DNA from 3 places in the Paenibacillus urinalis genome. Region 3 is predicted to be linked to each of the others. Evidence: riboswitches for the same ligand, from Rfam matches in the RefSeq annotation. Region 3 holds a riboswitch; each other region holds the start of a gene.
The links. Region 3 has a riboswitch for glycine ahead of gcvT (glycine cleavage system aminomethyltransferase GcvT). Riboswitches for the same ligand answer to the same signal wherever they lie in the genome.
Positions count from the first base shown of each region.

Region 1: it holds a riboswitch for glycine, as region 3 does, so the genes downstream of both, glyA (serine hydroxymethyltransferase) here and gcvT (glycine cleavage system aminomethyltransferase GcvT) in region 3, are expected to answer to the same signal.
Region 2: it holds a riboswitch for glycine, as region 3 does, so the genes downstream of both, sdaAB (L-serine ammonia-lyase, iron-sulfur-dependent subunit beta) here and gcvT (glycine cleavage system aminomethyltransferase GcvT) in region 3, are expected to answer to the same signal.

Region 1 is NZ_CP118108.1:651,022-654,300, reverse strand. Features, by position in the region: gene acnA (aconitate hydratase AcnA) at 1-683, shown strand, start outside; gene glyA (serine hydroxymethyltransferase) at 758-2,011, opposite strand; glycine riboswitch at 2,170-2,303, opposite strand; gene PUW25_RS03010 (helix-turn-helix domain-containing protein) at 2,410-3,279, opposite strand, start outside.
Region 2 is NZ_CP118108.1:388,597-391,875, reverse strand. Features, by position in the region: gene sdaAA (L-serine ammonia-lyase, iron-sulfur-dependent, subunit alpha) at 1-620, opposite strand, end outside; gene sdaAB (L-serine ammonia-lyase, iron-sulfur-dependent subunit beta) at 610-1,305, opposite strand; glycine riboswitch at 1,511-1,623, opposite strand; gene PUW25_RS01865 (MFS transporter) at 1,882-3,126, opposite strand.
Region 3 is NZ_CP118108.1:4,249,012-4,252,290, reverse strand. Features, by position in the region: gene gcvPA (aminomethyl-transferring glycine dehydrogenase subunit GcvPA) at 1-279, opposite strand, end outside; gene gcvT (glycine cleavage system aminomethyltransferase GcvT) at 279-1,412, opposite strand; glycine riboswitch at 1,583-1,707, opposite strand; glycine riboswitch at 1,709-1,850, opposite strand; gene gcvH (glycine cleavage system protein GcvH) at 2,086-2,478, shown strand; gene PUW25_RS19600 (hypothetical protein) at 2,655-3,167, opposite strand; gene PUW25_RS19595 (cysteine-rich CWC family protein) at 3,276-3,279, opposite strand, start outside.

The DNA.
Region 1 (3,279 bases), 1.8 Mb from region 3:
CGCTGCTTGGCGATTCTGTAACGACCGACCATATCTCGCCTGCAGGTAATATTTCGCCAACCAGCCCGGCTGGTCTGTACCTCAAAGAGCATGGTGTAGAACGCAAGGACTTCAACTCCTACGGTTCTCGCCGCGGTAACCATGAAGTTATGATGCGCGGAACATTTGCCAACATCCGTATTCGTAACCAAGTGGCACCAGGCACGGAAGGCGGCGTTACCAAATACCTCCCTACCGATGAAGTCATGTCCATCTACGATGCTTCTATGAAGTATCAGGAGAAAGGCAGAAACCTCATCGTACTGGCTGGTAAAGAGTATGGTACAGGAAGCTCCCGTGACTGGGCAGCCAAAGGTACGCTTCTCCTTGGCGTCAAAGCTGTTATCGCTGAGAGCTTCGAGCGGATTCACCGCAGTAACCTGGTTGGTATGGGCGTACTTCCGCTTCAGTTCAAAGAAGGCTATGGCTGGTCCAGCCTTGGATTGAACGGGCGTGAGACGTTTGATATCGTAGGTCTCTCCAACGAAGTTACTCCAGGTGAAGAATTGACTGTAACTGCAACACGCGAGGACGGTACTAAATTTGAGTTCCCTGTTATCGCGCGTCTCGACAGTATGGTTGACGTGGATTACTACCATAATGGCGGTATTCTGCAAACCGTACTTCGTCAGTTGATGAAATAATCGACGTACAAATAGTAAGGCCGTATCCCCTGCCTCTCGGCAGCTGGATACGGCCTTTTTTTATCTCTATTAGATTATCGAATTGCCATCTCTTTCATAAACAACGGGAACCTCGCCGCAAGCGCCTTGGTATGCTCATGTACACTTGCTGCCACGCTATCATCTCCATGACGCTTAAGCACAGCAGCAATACACTCTCCCAATATGCGCATTTCTTCATCTCCCATGCCCCTCGTCGTCAATGCAGGCGTACCGATTCGTATGCCGCTAGTAACAAATGGACTGGCTGTTTCTCCAGGTATCGTGTTCTTATTAACCGTGATGCCTACATGCTCCAGGATCGCTTCAGCCTGCTTGCCTGTAAGTCCCCAGGGCCGCACATCTATCAGCATCAAATGGTTATCCGTTCCTCCCGATACAAGTGTGGCTCCTTCTTGAATGAGAGTATCTGCAAGCACCTTCGCATTATCGACGACTCTGCCTGCATAGAGCTTAAAGGAAGGGTCCAATGCCTCTTTGAAGCTCACTGCCTTCGCTGCAATGATATGCATGAGCGGTCCGCCCTGTATGCCAGGGAATATGGATTTGTTAAGCCCCTTCGCCGTCTCCTCATCATTCGTCAGCAGCAGGCCTCCCCGAGGGCCGCGCAGCGTCTTATGCGTCGTACTTGTCGTAACATCCGCATAAGGGACCGGAGAGGGATGCAGACCCGCTGCAACCAGTCCGGCTATATGAGCCATGTCCACCATAAGCTTTGCCCCGACCTGATCAGCAATTCCCTTGAACTTTGCAAAGTCAATCTGACGGGGGTAAGCACTTGCACCAGCAATGATCAGCTTCGGCCGCTCTTTGCGGGCAAGGCTCTCTACTTGATCGTAATCGATCAGGTGTGTTACTTCATCCACTCCATAGGAGACCACATCAAACCATTTCCCTGACAGGCTTACTGGACTGCCATGAGTTAGATGTCCGCCTTGGGAAAGATTCATGCCCATCAGCTTGTCTCCTGGATTCAGGAGATGAAACAGCACTGCCGTATTGGCCTGAGCACCGGAATGCGGCTGAACATTCGCATAAGCAGCTCCAAATAAGGACTTTGCCCGCTCGATCGCGAGCGTCTCAGCACCATCCACATGCTCGCAGCCCCCGTAGTAACGTTTCCCAGGGTACCCTTCTGCATATTTGTTCGTTAGAACGGTTCCCATCGCTTCCATCACTTCAGGACTAACAATATTCTCTGAAGCAATCAGTTCCAGTGTAGCCAGCTGACGTTCCTGCTCTTGCTGAACAAAGCTGTAAAGCTGTGGATCAAAGGATTCCAAACTCATTAACAACACCTCCGCGAGATAAATGATAAATCTATGGATACGCAAAAAAGGACAGAGATCACGAACAAATTGTCGTGTTCTCTGTCCTGGGTACCTGAGAGTTTGAACGGCGTCAGCCGTCGTTACCCCTTGGGTGGCTATTGCTCTCTCCAGAGTTGCGTCCGATGGCGGTTCCTTGTACCTGAGAGATTAACTTTAAGACTCGACTAGCCATAAAGCTTGCTCCTTCGGCGCAAAAGCATCCTCATTAACGTGACCAAGCGATGCTTAAGACTCTCCCTGCCATCATCTTCCGCTTATGGATTTTTCTTTATCTGATTAAAGCAGAAGAAAGATCCTATGTCAATATAGCTGACAAAAAATCTTGATAAATGTATTTCTCTACATTTTCGGAGCAGTTAATAGGTCTCGCTGAGATGACAAGCCAGATATACCTTGAGCCAATCATCGGGATCATTTAGACTGACCTGCATCAGCTCCTCAATCTTATGCAGCCGGTGGTACAGCGTATTGATATGAATATGCAGCTCTTCGGCTGCTGCTGAAGCGGAACGATTTGCAGCCATGTAAGCTTTTAACGTGCGCTCCAGATCCTCACCCTGCTGCTTGCCCCTTGAATACAGAGGAGACAACACACTCTCAATATAATGCCCGATCTTTGCAGGCTCCTGATTGAGAAACAATTGATTCACCCCGATATCCTCATAACGGGTAAGTCCTGTCTTTTGCCTGCGGAGCAGAAAGGATAAGGCATCAAGTGCCTCATCGTTACTTCTGGCCACCTGCTCGAGGCCACTATACAAGCTGCCAATGCCCCCGCTCACGGATTTGCCTGTTGATCTTGCCCATCGCTCGGCAGCTGCTCTCATCCGTTCCACCATTTGCTTTTGCTGGGCGATATTCAGTGCTGCCGCAATAATCGTTACTTTATCATGGGAGCCAAATAGCAGCTTCTCACTATGACCAAGCTCTTTTTCCAAATCAAGTATCAGTTTACGTAAAAAAATCTCACGCTGCTTCAGATCCCCGTGCTCTCCCAGAAGGTGAAGGACACTAACGAATAGAGGAACATCCTTAGGCAGTCCAAAATTACTCATCTTGGCAGCGACTCGTTCAGGCTCACGAAACTGCACCAGCTCATTGAAGAACTCATGGCTCCGTTTGTAATACATTTCCGTGGCGGAGTGCGTGTTCATTAGCTGAAGTGCAACGATCGCACCTCCCTGCTCAAGTACAATGTGATCCAGCGGCTCCAGTGGACGAAGGAG
Region 2 (3,279 bases), 1.6 Mb from region 3:
CCGAGTGTATTTTTCAGAGCTAAGCCGACCGCATGTACAACCTGTTCCGGTGTTCCGCCGCGAAGCTCAACCATCGCCCCGGCTGCCATCCCGATCGCTGATCCGACTTCTGCCTGACATCCGCCCTCGGCACCCGAGATGAAGGAATTGTTGGCAATGACATAACCTATGGCCCCAGCAGAGAATAAGCCATTCACCATATGCTCATCTTCCCAGCCAAAACGCTCCTGCGCACTTACGAAAACACCGGGAATGATGCCTGCCGAACCCGCCGTAGGCGTTGCCACAATTCTTCCCATGGAAGCATTCACTTCCGACACACCAAGCGCATAGGCCATAGCAAGTGTAGAGGCGTCACCCGAGCAGCTCTGATTGTTCTGCAAATAATGGCGGACCCGCTGGCCGTCTCCACCCGTCAGTCCACTGCGCGAGGTTGTATCCTCGTTCATCCCTTTATGCACAGCCTGCTTCATGACCTGATAGTAATCCGACATCTGCCTCACAACCTCAGCCTCTGGTGTTCCGGTCTCCTTCACCTGTTCTTCAACCATCAGCTCAGCCAGCGTCTTGCCTTCTGCCGTACAAATTGCATTCAAATCCTTCAAGTGCTTAAACCGCATCGGTATCGTCCCCCTTCTTCAAATCAATGACCTTAATATCATAAATATGAGGCAGAGACTTCAGTCTGTTAAGCACATCCGAAGCCGGTATCGTATCTGTCTCCATTGCTGTCAGCGCTTCTCCATCCCGGCCCTTACGATCGACCTGCATGAAGCCAATATTAACACCGGACTCACTTATCGCAGATGTTACTGAAGCGATGACCCCGGCTTTATCCGAGTGCCTCAGCACCACCGCAGGAAAATCACCTGTCAGCTGTACCCGAAAATCATCCAATAAAGAGACGGTAACGTTCCCTCCACCAATCGAAGCTCCCACCATCGTACAAGCCCGATCTCCTGCAGACAGCTCAAACTTGACGGTATTCGGATGTGCCGCCGGAAGACCGCTCGTGACAAACTCATATTCCATTCCCAGCTGCTCAGCCCACTCTTCTGCATTCGGTATCCGCTCATCATCGGTAGCCATATTCATCAGTCCACTGATCAGCGCCAGATCTGTTCCATGTCCTGTATAAGTGTCGGCAAAAGAGCCGTATAATATCATCTTCGCTTTCTCCGGTCTCGTTCCAAGCCACTGCCGGGCAATACGCCCAAGTCTAACAGCCCCTGCAGTATGGGAGCTGGACGGTCCCGTCATTGCCGGCCCGATAATTGAGAATACATCCTTGAACCTTGTCATCATAACTCCCCATTTCTCATTGTTTTAGGTTCTAGCTTATTGTGTGCAGAATTATCCGTTCTTCCACGCAAAAAAGGACAGAGTAAGGGTGTACATCCCCTCTCTCTGTCCTGGTACCTGAAAGTTTCGTCAGAAGTGGCCGGCGTACAGCAATCGCCCTCACTCTCACTTACCCCTTTGGCGGCGCATCGGCTCTCTCCAGAGTTGCGTCGAATCAAGGTTCTTCTACCTGAGAGATTCTGCTGTATAAGCCGGGTGCTTATCAGCTTGCTCCTTCGGTGTCCCGTGGTTTCCCCACGCGATCTCTCCCATTGATCTTCATCCGCAGTCCTATTCTTTTGTATTTATTCAAAGCTTCAAATTCACTATAAACAGATTAATCGATAAGCCGACCTCATGTCAACAAAAGTAACGATGACACCTTGTATAAAACTGGTTTGTGTTATATTTTCTAACGCATTGATATTTAAATTCTGATGGATTCACTATTGCTTCTATAATATATTATGCATAATCTTTTATATTTGCTTATACTTCTACCCCTGTTAATGCCATTGCATACGTTGATGTTAGTCTGTCCTACAATCTAATCTGTGACTTGTCTTCATCGAAATAGCCGCCTCTCGAACGCTGAAGACTAATTAACCAGAGCAACAACGATAGAAGGACTAGCACGATCGATACTGTAAAATAGACGTAACGCAGCGACACGAGCTCGGCAATAACACCAAACGTTATAATAGCAGCTATCTGAAGCAGACTAACCATCAGGCCGAATATGCTTGTTACCCTGCCCATCATGGCTGCAGGAACATTATTTTGATAAAAGGTCGCCAGACCCGTATTGGAGAAAGACGAGAAAAAGCCCAGTAGGATGAAACCAGCTGCAGCCCATACGAATGAATTCGAGATGGAGAAGATCAGATACCCTGCAGATACAAGCAGCATTCCCCCTCCCAGCATATGTTTGACTGGAATCCATTTTGCTAATATCGAATTCAGAAATGCTCCGGCGACACTTCCTGCTCCTGTCAGACTGACAATCAATCCGTATTCCAGCTCAGACATCTTAAGGGTACTGCGAATAAATACAACCTCCTGTGAGTCCAGCGCCATACCTAGCAGTAAAATAAAATGAAACAGACTGTAGACAAATATGACATATGCGTTAGATCTACTGAACTTCATTACACCGCTCCAATCAGCTGCTATCATGCGATAAGTTATCCTCTGTCCTGCCGCTTCTCCCTCTTGCACCTCTATAGGTAGCTTGGGGAGCAGCGATAACAAGAAGGCTGATATCAAGAAGGATGCTGCGTTAATATAGATCGCAATATCAGGCTTCATATATATGAGCAGCACCCCGGCAATGGCCGGACCCACCAGAAAAGCCCCCGAGGTCGTTAAACCCTGAAAAGCATTAAACTGCTTGCGTTCTGCTGCTGGTACAAGTCTAACGATATAGGTCATCGAAGCCGGTTGAAAAATAGAAGAGGCCATACTGTTAATCATCAGGCAGGCATAAATCATCCACAGCTCGGGCAGCAGCGGGAGAGCAGCTACAAATACAGTCCGGATCAAATCAGTAATGATCATAATCTGCCGCTGATTGTATCGATCCACCAAGCTTCCAGCCCAGAATTTCGTCAGTAGTGAGGCTGCTGGTGCAATGATCCATAATCCTGCAACGGCTGCAGGAGAACCCGTCATATTCAGAATCAACACGTTAATCGCAATGAGATAGACAAAATCTCCAATCCTGGAGATCCCGATACTTCCAAGCAGCAAGCCTTTTCGACGCCAATTGGCGAATGATTGCTCCATAAATAGTCCCTTTCAGGTTAGCATTGGATTGAAGAAGCTTATTTATACTTTTTCTATATTTATCCATTCAAACCCTCTCTCTAATAACCTGACTCAACGGACTACTATGCAAAAAGAGCACAGCCTCGGCTCGTTAAGCCGTAAGTATGCTGT
Region 3 (3,279 bases):
GCGGGAAATGACATGGTTAATGACAGAAGGTACATGATGGTCATAGATACCTGCACCGAGAAAGCTTGGATGTGTATCTGCGTTCACATTGCGTCCGGCAAGACGGGACATATGACGTGTGAGTGCATATTCGTCCAGCTTAGATGAAACAGGGAGTTCGCCTTTAAAGCGGATTTCTTCAGGAATGTCGGAGAAAAGATCCTCTATCGTTTCAGCTCCGATTGCTGCCAGCATTTCCGCCTGATCTTGTTCCGTCATCGGAAGATAACGATTTGTCATTACGAATTCGCTCCTTTTGCCGCTTGGGCTGTAGGTTTTGGTCTTCTATAAAATGGGGTTTTGATCACTTCTGCCTGGAGGCGTTTCCCCCGGATTTCGACTTCAACAGTGGTACCTGGTTCTGTAAACCGGATATCCAGCAGTGCAAGACCCAGATTGCGTTTGAGGGTAGGTGACTGGGTACCTGTGGTTACCTCACCGATTTGTTCTTCGTCTGCAAAGACCGGATAATGAGATCGCGGAATACCGCGGTCTGTAATCTCAATCCCGACGAGCTTGCGGGTCAGGCCTTCCTCTTTTTGCTTCAGCAGTGCATCCCGACCGATAAAGTCACCAGCTGCCAGCTTCACGAACATCCCGAGACCGGCTTCAAGCGGTGTAATCGTTGCTGAGAGCTCCTGTCCATATAACGGAAGCTTAGCTTCAAATCGAAGTGTATCTCTCGCACCAAGCCCGATAGGAAGCAACCCTTCATCTTCCCCTGCGGCCATAAGTGCAAGCCATACTTGCTGTGCGTCATCAGTACTGACATAAATTTCGAATCCATCCTCACCGGTATATCCCGTGCGCGATAGAATAACGCTGCTGCCGCTCACTTCTGCACCGTCGACAAAACGGAAAGACCCCAGCTCAGCAAGATTCACATCGGTTACTTTGGATAATATAGCTTCAGCCTTTGGACCTTGCAGTGCGAGCAGAGCGGTCGCATCCGATTCATTGACCATCTGTACGTTCTCCGGCAGATGCTCTTGCAGCCATGCCCAATCCTTATCAATATTGGATGCATTCACAACGAGCATGAACAACTGATCGCTGCGCTTGTAGACAAGTAAATCGTCCACAACACCACCGGTTGGGTAGCACATAAGTGTGTATTGTGCCTGACCAATTTCGAGCAGGGATATGTCATTGCTCAGCATTCCTTGCAGGAAGTCGGCTGCATTCTCGCCTTCTACTCGAAATTCACCCATATGGGATACATCGAACAATCCAGCCTGCTGTCTAACAGCCTCATGTTCTTTCTGGATTCCGCTGAAGGAAACCGGGAGCTCCCAGCCTCCAAAATCAATACAGCGTACATTTGGATATTGTTCATAAAGAGGGAAAAGCGGTGTTCTCAATAATTGGGACATAATTTTCACCTCGTCAAAAGCCGGCTTCCGGCTGTAGTTAGATAGAAGGAATGAAGAAGAATAATTAGAATAAAAAATTTAGGAAAAGGGAAAAAGGGCTATTGGAAAATGGAAAAAGAAAAGGACAGGCCAAAGAAAAATACACGCAAATAAAGCATGTGTTCTTCTTAGGCTCTGTCCTTGGTACCTGAGAGTTACCCCGTATGCTGCTCACGAGTTTCCCCTTGGGTGATCCTTTTATTAACAACGTTCGCTTCTAGTAGCAGGCGAACGGTTATGGATGCTCTCCAGAGTCGCGTCCGGTAAAAGTCCTTTTGCCTGAGAGATTCACCCTTTGCTTATCAATGGGCTTACTCCTTCGGCGTTACCATGCGGATAATGTCTCTGCTCAGAAGCTCAGAACAAGAATCCTGCGGTAATCTCTCCCTTTACGTTCAACCGCTTAATGAGCTAGAATGTTCGGAAATAGCGAACTCTTCCGCTCAATCTAACGCTTATACTACATTAATACGTGATTAAATCCGAAAAGTCAAGGAGTATATCCATAAAACATATTTTTTGTTAGCATTCTTGACATTGTGATGAGGATTGTTTTACGCTATGGGTGGAAAAAGGGCAGGAACCAGAGAAGAAACACAATTCTAACTTTTGAAAAAGCGAGGCTGACGAGATCATGAGCGAAGTAATTAACGGTTTGTTGTATAGTGAAGAGCATGAATGGGTTCAAACGTTAGAAGGAGATACGGTTCGTATCGGAATTACTGAATTTGCTCAGCATCAGCTGGGTGATATTGTGTTTGTGGAGCTGCCTGAAGTAGGAACGGACATTAATAGTGATGATAGTATTGGTACGATTGAATCGGTTAAGACGGTATCTGATTTGTTTGCACCGGTAAGCGGTACGATCGTTAGTGTGAATGAGAAGCTTCAAGACGAACCGGAGCTTGTGAATGCTTCACCCTATGGCGATGGCTGGATGATTGAAGTGAAGCTGAGTGGAGATTACAAGGCGGCACTTGCTAAACTGCTGGATGCCGATGCTTATCGTGCACATACTGAAGAGTAACAAGATATTATTTAATATATGACGTAATGATTTAAATTGTTTGAGCTGATCTTCCTGTCTAAAAGGGAGGTCAGCTCTTTTTATATAACGAAGCTTATAATCAATAGTCATAACGCATCATCGCTGTAGTGTCTATTGTGGAAAAAAATGTTTCTCGTGGAACGAATCTCATGGGGTTAATTAATTTTGTAGAAGCCATCATGATCTTGTACGATGTGAACAGAAGCAGACCCCGCAGCTGAATTCGAGTAAAGAGCTTGGCTCGTTACCGTGATGGTCGTTTCGCTTACGGGTGGAGATGCAAGAGGGGACCAATAAATGGTGCTGGGCTGTTTCACCTCAAGGGATGTACCCGATGACCTCACCTCATTGCCCGTCAAACCTTCCATAACCAGAAGTTTTCCTGAGGAAGCTGTAACGGTTAGCGGAAATGTATTGTTTTCTTCCGTTATTTCGATGGGGAATCCAGGAACACTGCTCATCACCATAGCATATTTATCAAGCGGAAATGTAATTTGAAGCGAGCTGTATTGATCGGACTCTGTCGAAATGCTTGCAGATGGAGATATAGCAGAAGGTACATTGGGCCACAGAAAAAACGCTGAGGCAAGAAGGATGAAAGAGGCAGTAACATAAGTGTTTTTGACTTTAGAGGGTGAGTGTGTTCTCATTACTTGCGTTTTCATCATGATAACCTCCCAGAAAGTTTAAGTATATATTCAATATAACGTTCACTAGCTGCAAAGGTTGTAACAAAATCTAATCTATTGGATGCAATCACATATAGGCCAAGGGCATTAG